Linked DNA regions of Paludibaculum fermentans. The protein of the gene in region 1 interacts with the protein of each later gene in a pairwise test. Links are inferred from orthologs where the notes say so. Each region holds a gene or a part of one and is shown in the gene's direction. Other genes may lie near its edges.

The links.
Region 2: the proteins of ruvA (region 1) and ruvC interact in binary tests that used the Escherichia coli proteins (3 or more experiments, as listed by UniProt). The link is inferred for Paludibaculum fermentans from one-to-one orthologs.

Annotation. Positions count from the first base shown.
Region 1 is NZ_CP063849.1:7,786,979-7,796,481, forward strand. Bases 4,202-6,998 are described here. They hold ruvA (Holliday junction branch migration protein RuvA), read left to right. Parts: upstream 4,202-5,197; coding sequence 5,198-5,800; downstream 5,801-6,998. Other genes in these bases: IRI77_RS30900 (metallophosphoesterase family protein), read left to right, coding at 4,202-4,412; IRI77_RS30905 (RsmE family RNA methyltransferase), read right to left, coding at 4,431-5,147; ruvB (Holliday junction branch migration DNA helicase RuvB), read left to right, coding at 5,819-6,871; IRI77_RS30920 (hypothetical protein), read left to right, coding at 6,871-6,998. Also shown: dapF (diaminopimelate epimerase), read right to left, coding at 1-25; IRI77_RS30885 (glycosyltransferase family 39 protein), read right to left, coding at 22-1,608; IRI77_RS30890 (PfkB family carbohydrate kinase), read right to left, coding at 1,559-2,470; IRI77_RS30895 (metallophosphoesterase), read left to right, coding at 2,536-3,684; more of IRI77_RS30900, read left to right, coding at 3,672-4,201; more of IRI77_RS30920, read left to right, coding at 6,999-7,521; IRI77_RS30925 (hypothetical protein), read right to left, coding at 7,538-8,875; IRI77_RS30930 (polyphosphate kinase 2 family protein), read left to right, coding at 9,105-9,503. UniProt on the Escherichia coli protein: The RuvA-RuvB-RuvC complex processes Holliday junction (HJ) DNA during genetic recombination and DNA repair.
Region 2 is NZ_CP063849.1:4,457,534-4,467,127, reverse strand. The notes cover bases 2,895-5,782. They hold ruvC (crossover junction endodeoxyribonuclease RuvC), read left to right. Parts: upstream 2,895-4,039; coding sequence 4,040-4,525; downstream 4,526-5,782. Other genes in these bases: IRI77_RS17515 (redoxin family protein), read left to right, coding at 5,166-5,782; IRI77_RS17520 (hypothetical protein), read left to right, coding at 4,522-5,169; IRI77_RS17530 (YebC/PmpR family DNA-binding transcriptional regulator), read left to right, coding at 3,261-3,998; IRI77_RS17535 (sugar MFS transporter), read left to right, coding at 2,895-3,138. In the rest of the region: IRI77_RS17540 (PSD1 and planctomycete cytochrome C domain-containing protein), read right to left, coding at 1-1,633; more of IRI77_RS17535, read left to right, coding at 1,717-2,894; more of IRI77_RS17515, read left to right, coding at 5,783-6,512; IRI77_RS17510 (phosphopentomutase), read left to right, coding at 6,527-7,696; IRI77_RS38665 (transposase), read right to left, coding at 7,920-8,282; IRI77_RS17500 (hypothetical protein), read right to left, coding at 8,631-9,594.

The DNA of each region.
Region 1 (9,503 bases):
CCTTCGCAAAGGGAATTTTCGTCATTGGATGTGCCGCCAGATCTCGATCACCGGAGAATCCTTCGCAGTGAAGATTCTCACACACTCATACCGCCGCGGACCACGCCGCAACTTGTTCACTGCCTGCGAAACCCGGTCGCCCGAGATCGCGATCACCCACTCGTCCCACATGAAGAAGTCCGGCCGCGCCACCGCCGCCTGCCACATCGGGCCATCGCCCTCGTGCAGCGACTCCCTGATCGGGATGCCCGCCTCGCGCAGGATCCCCGTCGGATCGCCGAAGCTCATGAAGATACCTGTACCCCGCTTGTACCGAGGCTTCAGATACTCCACCGCCTCCTGCGTCCACGCCCGCCGTCCGGCCGAATTCGCCTGCGACTCCCGCCAGCAGATCCAGGTCTCCTTGCGCGGATAGCCCACCCATGGCGCCACCGCCACGCCGATCAGGATCACCGCCGCAAACCCGCGCGCCTTCACCGGCAGCAACGCCACCAGCCCAGCCAGCCCGAGACACGCCAGGGGCAGCAGGTTCAGCCCATACCGCGTGTTGTAGTAGCTGTTCGGCCACAGGTGCGGCACGAAGATCGGTGTCCCCGACGAATACAGGCTCAGCACATAGAACGCCGGAGTCAGCGCCAGCAGCAGCACCGCCCACCAGCCGCGCTTGATCAGCGCCGCCGCCAGGCCTGCCACGCCCACCCACGCCAGCGGCCGGCCGACACACAGCTCCGCCGCCGCCCGGTAATACTCCCACGCCTTGGGCCAGTCGTGGTCGCCGGGATACTTGTCCATGCCCTTGTCCAGGGCCCGCTGATAGATCGCCTTGGCCGACCACGGCCCGTTGTAGAACTCCAGCGGATTCGTATACAGGATCCGGTTGTGCAACAGCCAGTACACCGGCCCCGCGCCCGCCGCCAGGCAGAAGATGAGCGCGCTCAGCCAGCGCCTCTGGCCGCCCGCGATCAGTACATACAGCGCCACGAAGGGCAGCAGGACCCAGGCTTCATAGCGGGTCAACGTTCCGCAGCAGGCCATCAGCCCGGCCAGCAGCGCGTCCACCCACGACTGGCTGTCGTGGAAGCGCGCGCAGAAGTACAGCAACCCCGTGGCGCAGCACAACGACAGTGGCTCCGTCATCGGAGTCGCCTGCAGGTACATCAGGTTCGGATTCAGGGCGAACGCCGCCACCGCCGTAACGGCCGCCGCGGTGGAATCGAAGATGCGCCGCACGGCCAGGAACAGGAACAGCCCGGCCAGCGTGAAGCAGAAGCCCGAGACGATGGCCCCGCCCAACCCACTGCGCCACAGCGAGTCCACCGCCACCAGCGGCATCATCAGCACATGCGGCAGCGGCAGCCAGACCGTGCCGATCTGTTCGTAGCCGGCCGCCCGCGAATCCAGGATCCGCCGGGCAATGTTCAGGTGCGCTTCCGCATCGCCGTACCACAGGGTCCACCCCTGCGACTGGACGTACCACACCGCCACCGCGCTCCACATCGACAGGAGGGCCCATACCGCCAGGCCGCTCCACGCTGAGTGCGAGCCGCTCCGCGCCGCCTTAGAACGCGGTGAACTGGCGGAACTCTTCGAAGCGCGCTTCGATGTCATCTCTGGTCAGTGTCCGGAAGCGGTCCACGCCAAACTCTTCGCAGCAGAAGCTGCCCATCACCGAGCCATACACCACGGCCTTGGCCAGGTCCTGGTGCGAGGCGGTCTCGGCGTTCACGCCGCGCGAGGCCAGGTAGCCGATGAAGCCGCCCGCGAAGCAGTCGCCCGCGCCCGTCGGATCCTTCAACCCGTGCAGCAGGTAGCCCGGCACGCTGAAGAAGCCGTGCTCATGGAACAGCGTCGCGCCATACTCGCCGCGCTTGATCACCAGCAGCTTCGGGCCCAGCGCCCGCACCGCGGCCGCGGCTTTCTTGAGGTTGCTCTCGCCCGACAGCAGCTTCGCCTCGCTGTCGTTGATCAGCAGGAAATTCCAGCCCTTCAACGTCTCCAGCAGCTCGCCGCGGAAGTCGTTGATCCAGAAATTCATCGTGTCGCCGCCCACCAGGCTCAGGCTGGTCATCTGGTCGCGCACGGTCTTCTGCAGCGCCGGCTGGATGTTGCCCAGCATCAGGTAAGGCTGCTGCTTCTGGCTCGCCGAGAGCTTCGGGTCGAACGTGGCGAACACGTTCAGGTCGGTGGTGAGCGTCTCGCGATCGTTCATATCGGCCGAATAGACGCCCGCCCAGAAGAAGCTCTTGCCGGCCACGCGCTCCAGGCCGTCCAGCCCGATTCCGTGCGCTGCCAGCAGGTCAGTATCTTCCTGGGCGAAATCGTCGCCCACCACGGCGACAATCTCAGTCTTCGTGAAATAGCTCGCTGAAAGTGCGATATAAGTGCAGGCGCCGCCCAGCATACGGTCGACCTTGCCCGCGGGGGTAGTGACTCCGTCATAGGCGACGGATCCAACAACAACAAGAGACATTCCCTCAATTGTAGCCGTACCCCGGGGTCCGCCCAACGCCCGAAGGTACAATGGAAGCAGTAATCATGGAGACATTCCGGCGCTGGGTGCCGCTGATCACGGTCATCTGTTCCTGCCTTTTTCTGCAACGCCTGGTTGCCCTCCGCCTGATGGCCGCCCGTCCGGCCCAGGCGAATCCCAATCTTCGCCGTTTCATCAAGGCAACCCTGATCGTCACTTCCTTATGGCTGGCAGCCGGCCTGCCCATACTCATGGAAGTCCACTTCCGCTGGATGCCGGCTGACCTCGTGGGCTTCCTGCTGGCCGCCTCCCTCTTCTGGATCTGCCTCATCGTCTCGGCCGCCATCTGGTCCGGCTGCCTGCAGCATGCCGAAACCTTCCATCCGGACCGCCGCCGTTTTCTCGCCCTGGGTGCACCCGTCGCCGCCGCGCCCCTGGCCATCGCCGGCTACGGAGCCTATCTCGCCCGCACCTCCATGGTTCAGGAACAGGTGGACCTCCACTTGCCCAACCTCCACCCGGACCTCAACGGCCTCCGCATCGTCCAGCTCACCGACATCCACTTCGGACCCTTCTTTGGTCCCGCCGAACTGCGCCGCGCCATCGGCATGGCGAATGAGTACAAACCCCATCTCATCTTCCTCACCGGCGACCTCGTCACCCGCCGCGGCGACAACATGGAAGGCTGCCTCCAACTCCTGCGCGGCCTCAAGGCAGAGGCCGGCATCTATGGCTGCCATGGCAATCACGAGATCTACGCCGAGGCCCTCGACTACGCCACCACGCAGGGCGCCCGCTACGGCTTCCACTTCCTGCGCCAGCGCGCCGCGCTGCTTCGCTTCGGCCAGGCCCGGCTCAATCTCGCCGGCTTCGACTACCAGCCGCTCCACTCGCCCTACCTGACAGGAGCCGAATCCCTCATCGTGCCCGGCGCCGCCAACCTCCTCCTGCAACACAATCCTGACACCTTCCCTCGCGCCGCCCAGGCCGGTTTCGATGTCACACTATCCGGTCATACACATGGCGGACAGATTAACGTCGAAATCCTGCACGAGAACCTCAGTGCGGCAAGATTCTTCACTCCTTTTGTGCGCGGGCTTTACGAGCGGGACCGAAAACTGGTATACGTGAGCTCGGGTCTTGGCACGGTTGCCATGCCCGTACGTCTGGGAGTTCCGCCGGAAGTCAGTCTGCTTCGCCTGTGCGCCACCTGATTCTCAGTGACATTCATTCGAACCTCGAGGCGCTTCACGCTGTCCTGAGGAACGCGGAAGGTGCGTACGACACCATCGTCTGCTGCGGCGACCTCGTCGGCTATAACGCCGCGCCCATTGAAGTCATTGACTGGGCCCGCAAAACGCTCTCCGCCGTGGTGCGCGGCAACCACGACACCGTCTGCTGCGGCATCGAGGATCCCCTCATGTTCAACTCGGTGGCTCGCGAAGCCGCCCTCTGGACCCTCGACGAGCTGCCGCCCGCCAGCCGTGCCTGGCTCGCCGAATTGCCCGCCGGCCCGCTCACCTTCGACGGCTTTGAAATCGCCCACGGCTCGCCCGGAGGCGAGGACGATTACCTCATCGACACGGTGGACGTCAGCGGGCTCGACCAGATCATGATGCGCAAGATCTGTTTCTTCGGCCACACCCACCTGCAGGGCGGCTGGAGCTGGCAGCGCGGCGGCATCCAGCGCCTGACGAAACCCGCCCTCAGCGAAGACGAGCGCATCATCGATCTCGACCCCGACTTCCTCTACCTGATCAACCCCGGCTCGGTGGGCCAGCCGCGGGATGGCGACCCGAGAGCCGCGTACGCCATCTGGGATTCCGGGAATTCGCTCCTCCGCTACCGCCGCGTGAAGTACGACATCCGCGCCGCGCAGAACCGCATCCACGAAGCCGGCCTGCCTGAGTACCTGGCCGACCGCCTGGCCGCCGGCCGCTAAGGTTGGCGCAGGCGTCTTCTAGGCCCCGCAATCCCATGCAGCCATAATGACCGCAAGACCCGCCACGGCCGCGGTTTCCGCCCGCAGGATCTGGCGGCCCAGGGAAACACTCGTCCAACCGGCTGCGGCCGCCGCCGCCCGTTCCCGATCGTCCCAACCGCCTTCCGGCCCGCACAACAAGCCGATGGTGTCGGTTTGCGCGCGCTGGGCCGGCAGGGCCTTCAGGATCGGTAAGGGGCCCTGCTGCTCTTCCATCCAATACTTGTGATCCAGGACTCGCGGCAGCGCCTGTTCCAGGCGGCAGGGGACGTCGAGTTCCGGGAGCTTCAACCGGCGGGCCTGCTGGCCGGATTCGTAGAGGATCTTGCGCCAGCGCTCCATCCGCTTGGGCGCCGCCTGATCCAGGCCCTTGTCCGTGCGCAGGGCGTAGATGGGCGTGATGCGTTCGACTCCAAGCTCGGTGGCCTTCTCGAGGATCCACTCGAAGTGATCGAACTTGATCAGGGCGGGGAAGAGATGCAGGGCCGCGGGCGGGGTGACTGCTTCCACCGGCGAAAGCAGGTTGAATTGGACTGTGTCCTTGCCGAAGTCAGCGATCTCGGCCAACCAGATACTTTCGAAATTGGAGATCTCGTAGCGCTGGCCGCGCTCGGCTCGCAGCACCTTGCGGACGTGCTGCGCGGCCTCACCGCGCAGGGTCGCCTGCTCCCCCCGGACCTCCTGCACATAGAACATTCGACGCGCCATTTCCTACCAGAGTACCCGTTTGTTAGACTGCGGAGGCAATGATCGCTCACCTGCGCGGCATCCTGATTGAGAAGCATCCGAACCAGGCCATTGTGGAGGCCGGCGGGGTGGGCTACGACGTGCAGATCTCCGTTTCCACCTACAGCGCGCTGCCGGAGGTCGGGGCCGAGGTGAAGCTCCGGATCTTCACCAACGTGCGGGAAGACGCGATCCAGCTCTTCGGGTTTCGCGAGGCGATGGAGAAGTCGCTGTTCGAGAAGCTGATCAGCGTGTCCGGGATCGGTCCCAAGCTGGCGATTACGACGCTGAGCGGCGTGGCGGCTCCTGACCTGGTGCGGATCATCCGCGCCGGGGAAGTGGCGATGCTGACGCGGGTGCCGGGCATTGGGAAGAAGACAGCCGAGCGCATCGTGTTGGAACTACGGGACAAGATGGAAGGGCTGGGCGCGGCTCCAGCGGCCACGGCGAAGGGGCCGGCGGCGGTGATCCTGAGCAGCGAGCAGTCGGATGTGGTGAGCGCCCTGGTCAACCTGGGCTGCCAGCAGCCGGCGGCCGAAGCAGCGGTCAGGAAAGCGGCGGCGGAACCGGGGATCAGCGGCTTCGAGCCATTGTTCCGGCGCTCGATGGAACTGTTACGTTAACCTGATAGTTTGCCTGCCATGCCGGATTCCAGCCAGTCGCGCCGAATTGTATCGCCTGCCGCCACGGACGAAGAGATCCAATTCGAGGCCAGCCTGCGCCCCAAGCGGCTGGACGATTTCACCGGCCAGGCCAAGGTCAAAGAGCTGCTAAGTGTCACGATCGAAGCGGCCAGGCGGCGCGGCGAGGCGATGGACCACGTGCTGCTGATCGGGCCTCCCGGTTTGGGTAAGACCACGCTGGCCAACATCGTTTCCCAGGAGTTGGATGTCCCCTTCGATCTGACGTCAGGTCCGATGCTGCAGAAGAAGCTCGACCTGACGGGCATCCTGTCGAACATCCGCAACCGGCAGGTCTTCTTCATCGACGAAATCCACCGGCTGCTGCCGGATATCGAGGAAGTGCTGTATTCGGCCCTGGAGGATTTCCGGGTGGATATCGTGATCGGGCAGGGACCGGGGGCGAGGACGCACTCACTGCCGATCGCCCATTTCACAGGGGTGGGGGCGACGACTCGGCAGGGCCTGTTGAGCGCTCCGCTGCGCGGGCGGTTTGGCCTGATCCTGTACCTGAAGCACTACGACGTGCCCGAGATGCAGAAGATCGTGCATCGCACGGCGAGCCTGTTGGGGACTCCGATTGACACGGATGCGGCGGAAGAGGTGGCGCGCCGGAGCCGTGGCACTCCGCGTATTGCGAACCGGCTGCTGCGGCGGGTCCGGGACTATGCGCAGGTGCGGGCCGAGGGGCATGTCGACCTGAAGGTGGCGCGGATGGCGCTGGACCTGTTGGAAGTCGACCGGTTCGGGCTGGACGAGATCGATAAGAAGATCATGCTGACCGTGCTGGAGAAGTACGGCGGCGGTCCGGTGGGGCTGAGCACGATTGCCGCCTCGACGGACGAGGAGCCGGACACGATCGAAGAAGTGTACGAGCCCTACCTGATGCAGTTGGGGTTCCTGGACCGGACGCCGCGCGGGCGCATGGCCACGGAACGGGCCTTCGAGTACTTCAATGTGCCGCGGCGGCCGATGGGCTGGGGCATGGGTCCGAATCAACCGAAGCTTTTCTAATGACAGAATTCAAACATCTGGTGCTGGTTCCGGGCCATGCGGTATGGAACCTGCGCGAGGACCCGGCGCTCGACTCCTCGTGGTATCTGAAGCCTTACCAGAACAACGAGCCGAAGTACTTTCTCGAGCACATCAAAGCGGGCGTGGAAGCCGCGGCGCAGGACCCGGAAGCGATTCTGGTGTTCTCGGGCGGGGCGACGGATCCGGAGGCGGGTCCGATCACCGAGGCGCTGGGGTACTGGCTGATCGCCGACTGGTATGAGTGGTGGGGGCATGGCGAGGTGCGGGCGCGGGCCGTGTTGGAGGAGTTCGCGCTGGACTCATTCCTGAATGTGCTGTGCGGGCTGTACCGGTTCCAGGAACTGCAGGGCGAGTGGCCGTCGAAGATCACGGTGTGCGGCTGGGGCTTCAAGCGCCACCGGATTGCCGATTTGCACCGCAAGGCGCTGGGCTGGACGAAGCCGTTTCACTATGTCGAGGTGAACGATCCGCCGAACCTGGCCGAGGTGCGGCAGCGGGAAGCGGCGACGTGCCGGGAGTTTGAGGCGAGTCCGTGGGGCGAAGAGGGTCCGATCGCCGAGAAGCGGAAGATGCGCGATTACTACGTGCGCGTGCCGGGCTACGACATGAGCGATCAGAGCTGGCGGTGACGGGGCGCCCGGCCGTCTACCAGAGGGCCGGCAGCATCGACAGCGTGGACGCCACGATTCGTTCACCCTCTACCATTGGTTTTGCGCACAACCGTCCGTCCGGGCAGGGCATCACCTGGTACAGGGGCAGATCGCGGCTCTTCACGGCGTAGTCTCCACGCCCGGCGTAGGCCGTGTCGACGGGGTCATGCATGACGATCCGGTTCGGCGCCTTGGCCTGCACCTGGAAGGCGAGGGACCCGGGTTCGTAGTTCTGATAGCTATAACAGTGCCCAATGCACGGGCGTTCCAGCGGGTGGCTCCAGAGGATGGTCCGGCTGGTCCAATCGTGCAGGGAGCACACCACGCGAGTCCCCTGGGGCAGCGGCCTGACGGCGGCGGCCACCTGATCCTCCCACCAGTTCAGTGCCCTGGTATCCACATAGAGGAAGGAGAACTGCAGTACGGCCACAGCCGCCAAACCGATCTTCTGCCATTTCAAAGGCGGAACCTGGCTGAGCATCACGCAGATGAGTACGGCGAACGGCAGGGTCATGCGTTCCGTAATGAAGGAAAGCGCCATCCGGTAGCCGCCCAACTCCACCCGGGTGGGCGCAACCAGGATGGCGATCGACATGACCGCGCACAACTGCACCAGCACGTTGCCGAGGAACTTCTTCATCGGCCAGGTGTAGAGCAACCTCAGCAGGAGGAAGCCCCACAGCATTCCCAGGACGGTTGCGGGTGCAATGTACTTGGGGCCGAACACCCAGACCTGGTCAATGGCGGACATCTCCAGAATCTGGTGGAACGTGGAAAGGGTCTTGTACCGCAGGTCGATCAACACGCGGCCGGCCAGGACCGCCACGATCGCAGCAGCGGGCAGCCAGAGTGCATACCTTTCGGGCAGCCGCCGCGCGATCCAGACATAGGCGAGCACGCCGCAGCACCAGGCGACGGGAATGGCGTGGGCTACATAGGCGACGGCCAGCAGCGCCGCGGCGGCGGCGAGCTTTGGCGGCTTGGGGTTCCACGCCAGCGCCAGCGCCCAGAAGGCGAGCCCGCTGGAAAGATAGAAATTGAAGAGGCCGTTGTGAAACGCCCAGCCATAGGCCAGCATGGCCACGCAGGGCAGGAATGTCCATTCGCTGCTTCCGCTCGCACTTCGAATCCAAGCCACCGCGCCCCAGAAGAGAATCAGCACGGCCAACGGCACACTGAGATGCTCCGCCAGGCTCGAGCCGCCCATTAGTGTGAGCTGCAGCAGGATCCGATCGAACAGCACGTTGGTGGTGGGGCTGGCCAGTTCCAGTCCGTCCGCCCGGCCCGCCAGGATCTCCGTGCCCAGCCACGCGTTGTACAGGTGACTGGACAAGTCGCCGGCCTGAATCCTGTTGTGCCAGAAACAGGGGATCAGCAAGGCAAGGGAGATCAGGACCACTTGAAGTCGTTTGCGAAGCACCTGTCCATATTAGCCAGTTTGGCCGCGGCCGACGGCCCGGCGTGAGGCCGGCTTCCCGGCACCGTTGACTCCTTCCGCCCCATCTCCGATACTCATCAGCAGCGGGCCCACCAGCCCGCTTCACTTTTTTGGAGGAAGCCGAATGAAGAAGCAGGAGGGTGGCAGGATCGACAGTTTCGTGGACAGGATGATCGTCCCGCCCGGCCGGAAGAGGCTGTCCGTCACCAAGGATTTCGATGCTGCCTGGAAGCCGAAATCCATGGACAAGAAGCAGGCAACGGCTGCCCTGGAGGAGGGTATCCGGCTGCTGGTCGAGTTCCAGGACAAACTCTATGCGCAGGATAACTATGCGTTGCTGGTCATCTTCCAGGCCATGGATGCCGCCGGCAAGGACGGCGTCATCAAGCATGTGATGAGCGGCCTGAATCCGCAAGGCTGCCAGGTGTACAGCTTCAAAGCGCCGTCCACTGAGGAACTGGATCACGACTACCTCTGGCGCTGCTACAAGGCCCTGCCCGAGCGCGGCCGCATCGGCATCTTC
Region 2 (9,594 bases), 3.3 Mb from region 1 along the record:
CTTCGTCGTTGGGATCCGCCAGCTCGAACCTCGCCTGGAGTCCGGACACGCAACTCAGGCCCGCCGCAAACGCCGGATTCCCGGGAGCGCGCACATTGCCTCGCCCCAGCACGGTCACCGGACGCGGCTGCAGCGCCGGCCGGAACGTACCCGCCCGTTGAAAGTAGCTCGCCGGAGCGTACACCAGCCGCGGCTTCGGCAGCGCCTTCAACTGCTCGTCAATCGGCGCGAACTCGGCCTTGACCCGCTCGATCGCTGCATACGTTTCAGGCCCGACGATCGCGTCGACCAGTTGCTTGCGCTTCGCCCGGTCGGCCGTGCGGCGCGTCTCCAATTCCTGCTTCTGCGCGGCCTCGGCCGGCGTCTTGGGTTCGCCCATATGAGTGATCAGCAGGCTGGCGTCCTGGATCGAGCTGTCCAGCGCCTCAATCGCCGGACTCGTGGCGAACTCCACCTTGTCCAGCAGCGGATCCAGCCGCCGCTGAATCGCCTGCTTCTGCTGCAGCAGCGCCTGCCTCTTCTGGAACAGGGCCGGATCGTCGTCGAACGGGCGGTCGGCACGATCCACACCGGCAAACACCGCCTGCAGGTTGTAGTAGTCCTGCTGTGGGATGGGATCGAACTTGTGATCGTGGCAGCGCGCGCAATGCGCGGTCATAGAAGTGAAAGTGGAGACGGTGGTGGCCACCATATCGTCTCGATCGAGGACCCGCGTCAGGTCCTTGTCGACCGTCCCTTCCCGCAACTCCTGATGGCCGACGAAATCCCAGGGACCGGCAGCCAGGAAGCCCGTCGCCACCAGCGCCTGCGGATCCGTTGGGAACAGCGCATCCCCCGCGATCTGCTCCTGCACAAAGCGCGCGTAAGGCTTGTCTTCGTTGAAGGCGCGGATCACCCAGTCGCGATACGGCCAGGCGTTCAGCCGCGGCTTGTCCTTGTCGTAGCCATGCGATTCGCCATAGTGCATGACGTCGAACCAGTGCCGCGCCCAGCGCTCCCCATACCGCGGCGACGCCAGCAGCCGGTCCACCACCTGTGCGTAAGCATCCGGAGACTCGTCCTTCACGAACGCGCTGACCTCCGCCGGCGTCGGCGGCAGTCCAATCAGATCCTGGTACACTCGCCGGATCAGCGTGCGCCGCCCCGCCGGCTGCGACGGCGAAAGCGTGTTCGCCCGCAGCTTGTCGAGGATGAACGCATCAATCGGATTCTGGATCCAGGGGTCCTTCAAATTCGGCGGCTGCACGGCCTGCAGCGGCTTCAACGACCACCAGGCCTGCGTCGTGGCGGCGCCGGAGGAATCGTCCCTGGCCCCCTCCTCGATCCAACGCCGGATGGTGGCGACTTCGGCGGCGCTCAGCGGAGCCCCGGCCTTCGGCATCCGCGGCTTCTCGCCGCTGATCACCTGAACCAGCAGGCTGGCATCCGCCTGCGCCGGTTTTACCGCCGGACCCGACACCCCACCCCGCAGCAGCGACGGCACCGAGGCGGCGGAGAACTGCCCGCTGGCATTGCGCGCGTTGTGGCACATCTGGCAGCGCTCAGCCAGGATCGGCTGGACGCTGCGCTGGTAGCTCACCGGTTCGGCGGCATGGACGGAGAGTACCCAGAGGACAAGGAAAGCAGCCCGCATTGGTGAACAGCATATCAACCGGTGCCGTCAAGATGGGGCGCGCAAAGGAGGGGGCGATCGTTGATAGACTCTTTCCAATCGCCATGAGCAATACCAAGAAGAGTATCTTCGTCACCGCCGACGGCCAGAATCTGATGTTCACGTTTATCCTCATCAGTTCCCTGTTCCTGCTATGGGGTTTCTGCAACGGGATGATCGACGTGATGGACAAGCACTTCCAGGAGGAACTGGGTCTGTCCAAGTCGCAGTCGGCATGGGTCCAGTTCGCGCACTATCTTGGCTACTTCCTCATGTCCATTCCGGCCGGCTGGCTGGCCACGAAGCTCGGCTATAAGGGCGGCATCGTGATGGGACTCTTGATCGTCGCGCTGGGCGGCTTCTGGTTCATCCCCGCCACGCACATCAACTCGATGGTTCATGAAGGCCGTGTCTCCGCCAACCTGGCATTTGTGGCTTTTTTAACGGGTGTTTGCGTTATCGCTACCGGCCTCACCTTCCTTGAGACCATCGCTAATCCATACACAACCGTACTCGGCGATCAGCGCTTCGCCGCCACCCGCATCAACCTCGCCCAGTCCTGCAATGGCGTCGGCTGGATCTTTGGACCCATCGTCGGCAGCATGTTCTTTTACGGCAAGGACGCCGCCGGCCGCAGCACCGGCAGCGAGACCCTCTACATCCCGTACATGTACATCGCCATCTTCGTCATCGTCCTCGCCGTCATCTTCTACTTCTCCAACATCCCCGACATCAAGGGCGAAGACGACTACCATCTCGACGACTCCGCCGCCCCCGTCTCCCACTCCATCTGGTCGCATCCCCACTTCGTCATGGCCGTGATCGCCCAGTTTCTTTACGTCGCCGCCCAGGCCGGCATCTTCAGCTTCTTCATCAACTACATGACCTCCGAACTGCCCACCATCCCGGCCTCCTGGCCGGAGCATCTCGCGGGCGTGGGCTCCAGCGTGGGCTTCCTGCGCGATTGGCTCTCCGGTTGGTTTGAACCGAACAAGGCGGGTGTCCTCACCATGAGCAACAAGGGTGCGTCGAACCTCGCCTCCCTCGGCTCCATCTGCTTCCTGATCGGCCGCTTCAGCGGAGCCGGCATTCTCCGCAAGTATTCAGCGCATAAGGTGTTAGGCCTCTACGGAGCCATGAACGTCCTGGCCACCTTCCTGGTCTTCCTCAAGCTGGGCTGGATCTCGGTCATCTGCGTCTTCCTCAGCTACTTCTTCATGTCGATCATGTTTCCCACTATCTTCGCCCTGGGGATCTTCGGCCTCGGCGCCCGCGCCAAGAAGGCCTCTTCTTTCATCGTCATGGCCATCATGGGGGGAGCCCTGCTTCCCAAGCTGATGGGCTGGGTCGCCGACGAGTTCGACATGTCCCGCGGCTTCATCGTGCCGGCCGTCTGTTTCGCCTTCGTGGCCTTCTATGGATACAGCTGGCCCAAATTCAGCAAGTCGGACTCTCTCAACCGCGCAGTCCCGACAGCCGGTCATTGAGTCGGAAGCATCCGTCCCAAGAGGCCATATCCGGCTAGGCACTCCGGGTCGCATTTGCTATCCTGTCCCTTTGGGCCGTAGTGCGCCCGCATGCAGTCAGTTAAAGAGCCAGAGGTAGAGCAATGTCCGGACACTCAAAGTGGGCGACGATCAAGCACAAGAAGGCCTCGTTGGATGCCAAGCGCGGCAAAACGTTTACGCGGCTGATCAAGGAAATCGTGATCGCGGCGCGTAGCGGCGGCGATCCCGACAGCAACGCTCGCCTGCGTACGGCAATCACCGCGGCCAAAGCCGTTTCGATGCCCGCCGAAAACATCAAACGCGCCGTCATGCGCGGCACTGGCGAACTCGAAGGCGGCCAGATCGACGAAATCATGTTCGAAGGCTACGGTCCGGGTGGCGCCGCCATCATGGTCTCCACGGCTACCGACAACCGCAACCGTACCGTCAGCGAAATGCGCCACATGTTCTCCAAGCAGGGCGGGAACATGGGCGAAGTGGGCTCCGTGGCCTGGATGTTCGACCGCAAGAGCCAGATCCTCATCGAGAAGGAAAAGGCGACGGAAGACCAGTTGATGGAATTCGCGCTCGACGCCGGGGCCGACGACGTGCGCGACGAAGGCGAAAACTGGGAGATCCTCTCCGCGCCGGAATCTCATCACACGGTGCTCGAGGCGCTATCCAAGGCCGGCATCCCCACCGTGGAAGCGGAAATCGCCATGATCCCCAAGAATCTGGTCGAAGTCGATGCCAAGCATGCCAACGCGATGATGAAGATCATGGACCTGTTGGAAGAGCACGACGATGTCCAGAACGTTTACACCAACGCTGACTTCGGCGACGAAGAAGCGGAAGACTAAGCGAAGGGTCAACAACGAAACCACGGCCAATTGAGGGGCGCGTGCGCATCCTGGGCATCGACTGCGGCAGCCAATTTACCGGTTACGGCGTCATCGATACGGACGGCACGCGCCATCGCCTCGTCGAAGCGGGTGTCATCCGCACCAGCGCCAAAGATCCCTTTAGCGCCCGTCTCCTGACCATCGGTTCGCGCCTGCGCGAAATTGCGGCCGAGTTCGCGCCCGATGAGGCCGCGGTCGAAGATACCTTCACCTCCGTCAACGTTCGTAGCGCCCTGAAACTAACCCACGTCCGCGGCGTCGCCATGTTCGTGCTGGCCGAAGCGGGCATGGAAGTGGCCGAGTATCCGCCGGCGCAGGTGAAAATGGCCGTGGCCAGCAATGGCCGGGCCGAAAAGGAACAGGTCCAGTGGATGGTGCGCGTGCTGCTGGGGCTCTCGGAACCCATTGCCTCGCTGGACGCGTCTGACGCATTAGCGGTCGCCCTCTGCCATGCCATGCGGCGGCCCGTGAAAGTCGCCCTATGAAACTTCTGCTCCTACTGTGCTTCAGCCTCGCCGCGTTCGCGCAGGATGCGCCCCAGCTCTTCTATTCCAAGAAGTTCCCCGGCAGCAAGCCGGAATACCAGGAAATCCGGCTCGACCGCACCGGCAAGGCGGAGTACCGCGAAGGACCCGACGAAGACAACCCGATCGTTATGAAGCTGAAGCAGGCGGACATCGACGAGATCTTCGCCCTCAGCGACAAGTTGGGCCACTTCGACCATGAAGTGGAGTCCGGTCTCAAAGTGGCTCGCATGGGCGAGAAGCTGCTGCGCTGGAAGCAGGGCTCCGAGACGCATGAGGTGAAGTTCAACTACTCCGCCGACACCGATGCCCAGGCCATCTACGACTGGTTTGAGCGCATGTGCGAATCCGCCCAGCTCTTCATCGATCTGGAACGCGCCGCCCGCTACGACAAACTCGGCGTCAATCAGGCGATCCTCAAGCTGGAAGCCGCCTGGGACCGCAAGCGCGTCGTCGGTGTGGAAGTCTATCTGCCCCTGCTCGACCGCATCACCAAGAACGAAAGCTATCTGAACATGGCGCGCGAACGGGCCGACCGCCTGGCCGTTACCTTCCGCAATCCACCGCCCCCACCCAAGCAGGGCGGGGAAGCGAAGCCTCAATGAAAACACTCTTCCTGATCGTCCTCTCCTCCTCCGTCCTCCTGCTCGGGCAGTCGAAGCCCCCGGCCAAAGCGCCGTCTGCCAGGAAGGCTGAGAAAGCTGAGCCTGCCCAGCAGCCGGAACCGGCGGAGAAGCAGGCGGACGATCCGGCCGCCAGGGAGAATCAGGAACTGGAACGCTCCCTCGGCGAATCCGGCGGCAGCCCGGTGGAGTACACCCGCGCCCTCGAACGCCATTTGAAGAAGTACCCGGACTCCGCGCGCCGTCAGGAGATCATCCGCGTCCTCGCCCAGGCGGCCGTGGAAAATCGTGACAAGGCGCGCCTGGTGCTCTACGGAGTCCCCGCCATTGAGAGCGGCGCGCGCGGCGGCGCCATCCTCGACAATGTCACCCGCACCCTGCTCGACCGCGACGACAAAGAGAGCGCCGAAAAGGCCTTGAAGTACTCGCGCATGCTCGTCGAAATGGTGAGCGACCAGCGCAAATCGCAGCTCGAATCCAAGGAGCCCGGCTCCGGCCGCGGCCGCCGCCTGGATGAAACCGAATACGCCCTCACTCGCGCTTACACTTTCGAAGCGCGCGCCCTCAGCAACCTCGCCCGCTTCGATGAAGCCCTGGAGGCGGCCAGGAAGGGCTGGGCGGTCTGCCCGACGGCCGAAAACGCCTTTGAGCGCGCGCGCCTGCTGGAAAAGGCAGGCAAGCCGAAGGATGCGCTGGAGTCGCTGGCCGAGGCCTTGGCCCTCAACGACGAGCGCACCGCGCCCACCGACGCAGCCAAGGAAGGCGCCCGCCTGGGCGAACTCTCCAAAAAGGCCTTCGGCGACGAGAACGGTTTCGGCGCCGTTGCCCTCGCCGCCTACCAGCGTGTCGGCCAGGCCACGACGGCCCGCCAGGCCCGCCTGAAGCAGTTCGACCCCAATTTCGGCGCCAAGGCGCCTGCGGACTTCACCCTCGGCGGCGTTTCGGGCGAGCCCGTCTCCATCACCAGCCTGAAGGGCAAGGTCGTGATTCTCGACTTCTGGGCCACCTGGTGCGGCCCGTGCCGCGCGCAGCATCCGCTCTATGAGCAGGCCAAGCTGCGCTTCAAGGACAACCCGGATGTCATCTTCCTCAACGTGTCCACCGACGAGGATCGCGGGGCCGTCAAGCCCTTCCTGGAAGCCCAGAAGTGGAAGGGCCAGTTCCTCTACGAGGATGGGTTGGCCGTGCTGCTGCGCATCAACTCCATCCCCACCACCGTCATTCTCGACCGTCAGGGCGCCGTGGTCAGCCGCATGAACGGCTACATCGCCGATCGCTTCGTCGACATGCTCAGCGACCGCATCCGCGACGCTCTCGAAAACTAACCTGGAGAATCGATATGGCCTTTCGCCGAATCGCGTGGATTGTTCTGGATAGCGTTGGCATCGGAGCCATGCCAGACTGGCAGGCCTTCGGCGACGACAGGGCCGGCGACACGCTGGGCCACTGCGCCAGCCTGAGGCCGCTCCACCTGCCCAATCTCTGCTCGTTGGGCCTGGCCAACATCCGCCCGTTCGACCATCTCACGGCCGCCTCAGCGCCACGAGGTTCCTTCGGACGCTGTACGCTGGCCTCCCCCGGCAAGGACACCACCACCGGGCATTGGGAGATGGTCGGCATTCATCTGTCGAAGCCGTTTCCGCTCTATCCCAACGGCTTTCCGGCCGATCTGATGGCCGAATTCGAACGCCGCATCGGCCGCGGCACGCTGGGCAATTACGCCGCTTCCGGCACCGAGATCATCAAGCAACTCGGCGACGAGCATCTGGCCACGGGCAAGCCCATCGTCTACACCTCGGCCGACAGCGTCTTCCAGATCGCGGCGCACGAGGGCGTCATCCCGATCCCCGAGCAGTACCGGATCTGCGAAATAGCGCGGGCATTACTGACCGGCCCGCACGAAGTGGGGCGCGTCATTGCGAGGCCGTTCGAGGGCGTCTCTCCAAACTTCACCCGAACAACCAACCGCCACGACTATGCGGTGCCTCCGCCCGAAGGTATGTTGCTGGACCAGCTATCCGCGCACGGCGTGCCGGTAGTGAGTGTCGGCAAGATTGCGGACATCTTCCTGGGGCGCGGTGTGACGAGGTCGCTCAAGACGAAGACGAATGCGGACGGCATGGCGAAGACCCTGGAGGCGTTGGCGTCGATCGAGAGCGGCCTGGTCTTCGTAAACCTGGTCGACTTCGACATGCTCTTCGGACACCGCAACGACCCGGAAGGCTATTCCAAGGCCTTGGAAGCAGTCGATGCCTGGGTGCCTCAACTCGAAGCAGCGTTAGGCCCGGAGGATCTGGTGGTGCTGACCGCGGATCACGGCTGCGACCCAACGACGCCGTCAACGGATCACAGCCGCGAATACGTGCCGCTCATTGCCTTTGGTCCGAAAGCCCAATCGGGAGCAAACCTGGGCACCCGAGGCTCCTTGGCGGACATCGGCCAAACGGTAGCGGAGAACTTTGGAACGAGCATCAAAACCGGAACCAGTTTCCTGCCGTCGATACGCTGACAAGTTCTCGCGCACCGGTCCGCCGGCCGCACCCGCCATTCCGGCCGCCCCTCCGCCACTCAAAGTTCGCATCAACCAGGAGGGCGGACCCCCTGGTCGGCAGGCGACCCCCCGGTCGCCTCTTCCCCACCCAAGGAACCACGCCGCAATCAACCAGGAGGGCGGCCCCCCTGGTCGGCAGGCGACCCCCTGGTCGCCTCTTCCCCACCCGGGAACCCCGCCGCTATTCCCCTGGGCCAGCGAACCCTGCATTCGCCTTACCAGCACTGGACCAACGATACTCTTCGATCTCCCTAGCCAGTCCAGCTCGAACTGGATTCCCCTCAATATACGCACGAATCCGCTCAAACCCGCCAACCGCGCGCACAGTGTGGTCATAATACTCCTCCTGCCAGAACGGCCGCCCTGTAGAGCCCAGCATCTGGTTGGCCCGTTTCGCCGTGATCCCCTTGAGCGATTTCGCCAACTTCGGTATGGCCACCGTCGGCGTGACAAGCAGGTGTACATCGTTCGGCATCACCACGTAGGCATGCAATTCATACTGCCCGAGAGTCCCTGCGTTATACCGAATGGCCTCGACGACCATGTCGGCGACAGCCGGTCGCCTCAGAGGAAACGAGCCACCCCGAGCTTCATCCAGCAACCGATCCATCACGGCGAAGGCGCGACCCGAAGAAACCGATACCTCAGGGAAGCACCGGCCAGGTGGCAGACTGTCCTGGACAGCCCACGTGAGAAACACGGGAAGAGCGGTCTCCCGGACATGGGGCAATCGCCGGGTGTACATCGTCACACCGGAATAGTGCGAGACCGATGCGGGAACTCTCGAAAATGGCCGGTCAGGGGACCGGCCGCGGACGAGGGCGTCCGCCCTCCCATTCGTGGGCCAGCGTCCACACGGCACAACCGCGGAACTCAGCCCGCATGGAGCCCCCTACAGCGCCTTGTGCACCCGCACGCCCGCCTTATGATCCGGAGCAAACTTCAACTCCAAAATCCCGCCCGAATCCGCCTGCGCCTCGAACATCTCTTCCCCGTCGATCTCCACGTCATAGCGGGCTGACGGCTCCAGCCCCACCAGGAACGCCACCTGCCCCACCGGCTTCGTCCCCTCTTCCGGCGGAGGCAGCCAGCCGCTCTCCAGGCGTAGGCCGGCCGACGCAAAGAAGACCTTGACCGGACCCAGCGTGACCGGACCCGGCTTGGCATCCAGGCGCACCGTCGCCCTCTGCCCCTTGGTGAAAACCTGCGCCTGCCCGTTCCAGAACCCAAACCAGGTGGCGTCTTCGTCCCAACTGCTGCGCGTCAGCAACTGGCCGCGCGCATGGAACAGGTCGGGCATGTACGTGAAGCTGAGGCCCGGTTGGTAAGGGTTGGCCCACAGCAGCTCATACGTGATGCCGAAGTCGCCGCGCATCAGAAACCGGTCCTGCAGAATCCAGCCCTGCAGAAATTGGTGCGGCTGCGCATTGCCGTCATAGGCCACCAGCGCCATCTCCGCCGCCCGCGAATAGGCAGCCTCCTGCATGCTGGGATCGCCCTTCCCGATATAGGCCGGAATCCGGTACTCGTTCTCGGCGGCCGGCCACGGCTGCGGATAGTAGGAGAGCAACTGCATCGGAGCCAGCTCCTCAAACCACTTGCCGGCGCCTTCCCGGATATCGGTGCGCGTATTGTCGCGAATGCTGTGCAGGATCTCCAGCATGGCGTAGAGATCCTCCCGCTTGGGGAAGGGATTCTGCCCGGCCAGGAGTTGAGGCATGATCTTGCTCTTCCACCACGTCTCGGCGACGTACTTGATGAAATCCTGGGCGGGCTGGGACTCGAGGTCCGCGACGGCCAGCGCGGCGAACAGATGGGAACGGATGGCGAGCGTTTCGGTGGGCCGATTCTTGAGA